Regions from separate parts of the Acidovorax sp. ST3 genome, predicted to be linked through region 1. Evidence: riboswitches for the same ligand, from Rfam matches in the RefSeq annotation. Region 1 holds a riboswitch; the other holds the start of a gene.
What was found. A riboswitch is a leader RNA that binds a small molecule or an ion and turns the genes downstream of it on or off. The one in region 1 is predicted to bind glycine.
Positions count from the first base shown of each region.

Region 1 (3,326 bases):
ATGGCCCGGCGCCATGCCCTCTGAGTCAGCAGGGATCAGGCGTTCTTGGCGAACTCGGTGTAGGTAGCTTCGTCCAGCAGGGCGTCGAGTTGGCTCGCGTCGGCCAGCTTGACCTTGAAGAACCAGCCAGCGCCCAGCGGGTCGCTGTTGGCAAGGGATGGGTCGGCACGCAGGGCTTCGTTCACTTCGACCACTTCGCCAGAGACGGGCATGTACACATCGGCGGCGGCCTTCACGGACTCGACCACACCTGCCACTTCGCCCTGGGCAAAGCTCTTGCCCACTTCGGGCAGGTCTACAAACACCACGTCGCCCAGAGCGTCCTGCGCGTGGACGGTGATGCCCACCACCGAAGCGTTAGCGTCAGCGGCATTGATCCACTCGTGGTCTTTGGAGAATTTGATCGTCATGGGAAGCTCCTCAAGCAAAGGAAAAAAGTAAAGGAATCTGCAATGTAAGCGGGCGCAGCTTGTGCGCTTCGCTGATGAAATCAGCCGCGGTAGTAATTGGCCGGCACAAACGGCATGGCGCGCACTTCCATGGGCACCGCCTTGCCGCGCACGATGGCGTTGACACGGGTGCCGATGGCGGCAAAAGCTGGCGTGACGTAGCCCATGGCCACGGGTTCATTCACCGTGGGGCCCAGCAGGCCACTGGTAACTTCGCCGATCTTTTGGCCGTCCGTGCTCTGCAGTTCGGTGTGCTCGCGCACCGGCACACGTTCCAGCGCGACCAGGCCCACACGCTTGCGGGGCAGGCTGGCAGGGTTGTCGATCTGTGCGAGCACCTTGTCGGCACCGCGGAAGCCGCCTGCACGCGCGCCACCGGTGCGGCGCACCTTCTGGATGGCCCAGTTCAGCGCGGCTTCGGGGGGCGTGGTGGTGGTGTCGATGTCGTTGCCGTAAAGGCACAGGCCCGCTTCGAGGCGCAGCGAGTTGCGGGCACCCAGGCCGATGGGCTTGACTTCAGGCTGGGCCAGCAGGGCGCGGGCCAGGGTGTCGGCCTGCGCGGCGGGTACGGAGATTTCAAAGCCGTCTTCGCCGGTGTAGCCGCTGCGGGTCACAAAGCAGTCGCAGCCCGCGATGCTGAACGCGCCACCGGTCATGAACACCAGCTTTTCGACACCGGGCGCCAGGCGGGCGAGGGCGGTGACGGCCTGTGGGCCCTGCAGAGCGAGCAGGGCGTGGTCGGGCATGGGCACCACCTTACAGCGCTGGCCGATGCGGGCCTGGATATGGGCAATGTCGCCCACCTTGCAGGCCCCGTTGACGATGACAAACAGGGTGGGTTCACCATCCACCACGCCCTGGTTGAAGAACATCAGGTCGTCCATGATCGTGCCTTCGTCGGTCAGCAGCAGACCGTAGCGCTGCTTGCCCATGGGCAGGTCGATCACATCCACGGGCATCAGGGTTTCAAACGCTGCGGCAGCATCGGCGCCGATGAGCTTGAGCTGGCCCATGTGTGACACGTCGAACAGGCCGGCGGCGGTGCGGGTGTGCACATGCTCGGCCATCAGGCCAGCGGGGTATTGCACGGGCATGGAATAGCCTGCAAAAGGCACCATGCGAGCGCCCAACTCGATGTGCAGGGCGTTCAGGGGCGTGGTGAGCAGGGGGGCGGTGGCTGACATGGCGGACTCCGGGGCAAATGGGGGCCGCGACCACGGCGTGGTCACGGGATTTGCCCTGCTGTCCGCTTTACCTGAGAGATTCACCGCAGCGCCTTGGCTGGCCGTGCGGTTTGCTCCTTCGGTGGATGGCCTGCACACAGTTTCTTTTCTGTGGGGCCACCTCTCTCCAGCAAGGGAACGCCCGCATCGCTGCGGGCGGTTGCCAGTCCTTTTGCCTGAGCGTTCGGCTGCTGCCTGCGCCTTCGGCGGTGCTGCGCGTCTTATGGACAAGACGGAGCACTCTCTCCTGACCGAGCAATTCTAACTACTTTGCGTAGACCAGATCCCGAAGTGCCAACGAGATCGATGGCACGTAGGTGATGATCATCAGGCACACCAGAATCACGCCGACGAACGGCAGCAGGTGCTTGATAATCCGGTCCAGCGAGATTCTGGCCACCGTGCAGGCTGCGAACAGGTTCACTCCGAACGGGGGCGTGATCATGCCCAGGGCCAGGTTCACCACCATGATGAGGCCGAAGTGCACAGGGTCGATACCGAAGTGCATGGCCACAGGCGCGAGGATGGGGGCCAGCACGATGATCGCCGCGCTGGTCTCGATGAACATGCCGATCACGAACAGTGCCGCGTTCACGCCCAGCAGGAAGAGGGCTGGGGACTGCAGCACCGCCTCCAGCCATCGGCCGATGGCATCGGGCACGCCCGCGCGTGTAATGAGGAATGCAAACAAGCCGGCGTTGGCAATGATGAACATGATCACCGCCGACGAGATGGCCGACTTGCGCAGGATGGCGAACAGGTCCTTGAGCTTGATCTCGCGGTAGATGACGATGCCCACCACCAACGCGTAGAACACGGCCACGGCCGATGCCTCGGTGGGGGTGAACACACCGCCATAGATGCCGCCCAGGATGATGACGGGCATCAGCAGCGCCCAGCCCGCCTGCAGCGTGGCCTTGCCAAAGGGCATGCGGCCATCGCCATCGTTTTTGCCCCAGCCCTTGTACTTGCAGTACGCCCATACGAAGAGCATCAGTGCACCGCTGATCAGCAGGCCCGGGCCAAAGCCAGCGATGAACAGCTCACCAATCGACACCTCGGCGCTCACGCCGTAAAGGATCATCGGGATGGAGGGAGGGATGATCACGCCCAGCTCGGCACTGGTGGCCTGCAGCGCGGCGGCGTAGCTGGTGGGGTAGCCATGCTTGATCAGCGCAGGAATCAGGATGGCGCCAATTGCAAACGTGGTGGCGACCGACGAGCCCGACACGGCCGCAAAGATCATGCAGGTCAGCACACAGGTCATGGGCAGGCCACCCTGCACGCCGCCGACGATGCTCTTGGCAAACTCCACCAGACGGCGCGAGATGCCTCCGGTCTCCATCAGGTTGCCCGCGAGGATGAAGAAGGGGATGGCTGCGAGGGGAAACTTGTTGATGGCCCCGAACATCTCCTTGACGGAGATGAGCATGTTCGCGTTGGAGGCCTGGATGCCCAAGATGGACGCCAAACCGATGGACACGGCCACCGAGACGGTGAGTGCAAAGCACAGCACCATCGTTGAAATCATGACCAAACTCATAGTTGGACCCCCACGCTCGGCATTGCATGTCCTCGCTGCCCCCCAAGGGGGCCGTTCACTGGCTTGAGGCGGCTCGGCGCGGCGTTCATTGAGCAGTCTCCAGTTCCATGC
Region 1 covers NZ_QKVP01000001.1:720,727-724,052, reverse strand. Annotated here, with positions in the region: gene gcvH (glycine cleavage system protein GcvH) at 36-410, opposite strand; gene gcvT (glycine cleavage system aminomethyltransferase GcvT) at 491-1,633, opposite strand; glycine riboswitch at 1,682-1,813, opposite strand; glycine riboswitch at 1,827-1,932, opposite strand; gene DNK89_RS03205 (TRAP transporter large permease) at 1,938-3,215, opposite strand; gene DNK89_RS03200 (TRAP transporter small permease) at 3,301-3,326, opposite strand, start outside.

Region 2 (3,326 bases), on a different contig from region 1:
ACCGCTACGACCAGCGCCCGGACAACCCCTACCGCCGCTGATCCCCCTTGGCGGGACCGCTGCGCGGGCCGACAGGCAATGGGCAGCCCGGCTGACAGACGCGCCACCACCCACTGGCCACGATGAGGCCACAGACGCAACACCCGGCCCGACGCAGGCAGTGCCTGCGGTCGGCCAGACACGACAAGGAGTTCACCATGACCCACGCCACTTTCTTGCGCAACACCTTCACCGCAGCGGCCCTGTCCGTGACAACGCTGACGGCGCTGACAGGGGCCATCACACCGGCACAGGCCGCCACGCAAGCCACTGTCATCGTGCAGTCGGGCCCGCAGCAGGGCATCGTCATTCCGGCACCCCCGCCACCCCGCCGCGAAGCCGTTCCACACGCCCGCAAGGGACAGGTGTGGGTGCCTGGCTACTGGGACTGGCGGGGCCACCGCCATGTATGGGTGGCAGGCCACTTTGAAAAGGTGCGGCCAGGCTACCGCTATCGCCCCCCCCAGTGGGAGCAGCGCGACGGGCGCTGGGAGCTGCACCGGGGCGGTTGGGACCGCGATGGCGACGGCATTGCCAACCGCAATGACCGCGACCGTGACGGCGACGGCGTGCCCAACCGCCGCGACCACCAGCCGGACAACCCACGCCGCAACTGATCGACGCTCCGCTGGCTAGCCAGGGCGCCAGGCCCTGTGCCTTTATGGCAGGTGCAACACCGCCTGCCCCAGCCCGGGAAAGTCGGCCACCACCTCAGCCCCCGGCGCCACCAGCACGGTGCCGGTGCATGACCCGGTGGTGACCCAGTGCCCCGCGCGCAGTCCACCCAGGCTGCGCGCGCCTTCGTTGGCCAGCCACACCAGCAGGCGCAGCGGGTCGCCCGCCGGGTTGCCCCAGGTGGCATGTTGCACGGCCACGGCCCCGTTCACCGACAAAGTCACCGCTTGCGCCAGGGGCTGTGCGGTGGCCACTTCGTCGGTGCCAGTCCCCACAATCAGCGCTCCGTGGCATGCCTGGTCGGCCAGGCGGCTCCACTCGCCCTGCTGCGCCCAGGCAGCAAAGCGCGTGTCGCACACCTCGATGGCGGCCCGCACCGACGCCACGGCCGCCAGCACTTCGGCGGCGCTGTAGGGGGTGGCGCGGGCGGGCAGGTCGGCCCCCAGTTCGTAGACCCATTCCGCCTCCACCCCCATCACGGCAAAACCAGATGCAGCCAGCAACACGGGCTCGCCCGCTGCAGCCACCCACACCGAATCGCGGGTGAGTGCAGCGCGTGCCGGTTGCGCCTGGGGCGACGCAGCCCCGACCTTCCAGCCAGCGATGTGCCCGCGTGCACGCACCACCGCGTCTTGCACGGCATAGGCCTCGGAGGCATCCCGCGGGCGCAGCCCTGCGGGAAAGTCCAACGGGCGGGGCGTGCGCACTTCCCGGGCCTGGGTGATGACGGCGGCGCTGGCGGCAGGGTCCAAAGCGGTGGGGGACATGACAAAACTCTCCGTGGTGCAAGGGGTCGGCGGGATTATCGGCACCTTCCCCCATCGGCCCCGCCCCGCTGCATCAGCAACGATTGCGCCCCATTAGCCGCCGGAGTTGATCCGGCGCACAGGCTTGCCCCCTAGAATCGGCCTCGCAGGAGAGCACGGCAGGCACAGGCCACCGCTGCACCGAAGGCGCAAACTCCCATACACGCTCAGGTCCCGTACTGCACCATTCATCAAAGCCGTCTGGAGAGCCGCCTCGCGCAACGCGAAGCGCACCGAAGGAGCAAGCCGCAGCCCGGGTGGGTGGCGGTGAATCTCTCAGGTACCAAGGACAGGGGGAGCGGCAGCCAGGGCATTCATGCGCCAGCTGCACGCTATTGAATTCATAGCTGCCAGCGCATGTTGTTCTAGCGCCAGAGCCCAGAAAGGCTTTGAAAATCATGCGCGTGATCGTTTTGGGCGCCGGCTTGCTCGGCGTGACTTCGGCTTATTTCCTTTCGCAACTCGGCCACGAGGTGACCGTCATCGACCGCCAGGTTGCGCCCGGTGCAGAGACCAGCTTTGCCAACGGCGGTCAGATCTCGGTGAGCCACGCCGAACCCTGGGCCAACCCCAGCGCGCCGCTCAAGGTGCTGCAGTGGCTGGGCAAAGAGGATGCACCCCTGCTGTTCCGCCTGCGCGCCGACATGCGGCAATGGCTGTGGGGCCTGTCCTTCCTGCGCAACTGCACGCCCGCACGCACGCGCCACAACATCGAACAGATCGTGCGCCTGGGCACCTACAGCCGCGACACGCTGCAGCAGCTGCGCGCGGCCACTGGCATCCAGTACGACCAGCGCACACAAGGCATCCTGCACTTCTATACCAACCCAAAAGAATTCGACGGCGCGCTGGCCCCGGCCGAGCAGATGCGCGCGCTGGGCTGCGAGCGCCAGGTCATCAGCGCCGACGAGGCCGTGCGCATCGAGCCTGCCCTGGCCCACATCCGCCCACAACTCGCGGGCGCCACCTACACGGCCGAAGATGAATCCGGCGACGCCAACCAGTTCACGCGCGAGCTGGCCAAGCTGTGCGGGGCGGCGGGCGTGCAGTTCCGCATGGGCCACCACATCACCGCCTTGCGCGAGGTGGGTGGCCGCATCGACCACGTGGAAGTGACCAATGCCGAAGGCCGCTTCGAGCGTGTGCGCGGCGATGCGTTTGTACTGGCCATGGGCTCGTTCAGCCCGCTGCTGGCGCAGCCGCTGGGCATCCAGCTGCCCATCTACCCGGCCAAAGGCTACTCGGTGACCATGCCGGTCAAGGACGCGGCCAAGGCGCACCAGGTGAGCCTGACGGACGACGAGTTCAAGCTCGTGTTCTCGCGCTACACCAGCGAGCGGGGCGACCGCCTGCGCATTGCGGGCACGGCGGAATTGAATGGCTATGACCGCCACCTGAACGAGGTGCGCTGCGAGGCCATCGTGCGGCGGGTGGAGCAGCTCTTCCCCGGCGCCGGCGACACCACCCAGGCGCAGTTCTGGAGCGGCCTGCGCCCCGCCACGCCCAGCAACGTGCCGCTGATCGGCAAGACCAAAGTGGGCAATTTGTTCCTCAACACCGGCCACGGCACGCTGGGCTGGACGCACGCCTGCGGCTCGGGCAAGGCGCTGGCCGACATCGTGAGTGGCCGCGTGCCCGAGGTGGACTTTGCGTTCCAGGGGCTGCAAGGGCGCGCAGCCGGGGCGGCGCTGGTGCCGTCGCGCACGGCGGCCTGAGGCAGCGCGCGGTTGCAGGCGGTTGCAGCGAGGCCACGCTGCAACCGGTGCGAAAGGCTGCGCCTACTTGGCCGCGCCCGTGGCGTGCGCC
Region 2 covers NZ_QKVP01000007.1:132,985-136,310, reverse strand. Annotated here, with positions in the region: gene DNK89_RS21865 (YXWGXW repeat-containing protein) at 1-41, shown strand, start outside; gene DNK89_RS21860 (YXWGXW repeat-containing protein) at 198-656, shown strand; gene DNK89_RS21855 (2-keto-4-pentenoate hydratase) at 699-1,481, opposite strand; glycine riboswitch at 1,712-1,823, shown strand; gene DNK89_RS21850 (D-amino acid dehydrogenase) at 1,919-3,235, shown strand; gene DNK89_RS21845 (cytochrome c) at 3,299-3,326, opposite strand, start outside.
Region 2: another riboswitch for glycine. It lies ahead of DNK89_RS21850 (D-amino acid dehydrogenase); the one in region 1 lies ahead of gcvT (glycine cleavage system aminomethyltransferase GcvT).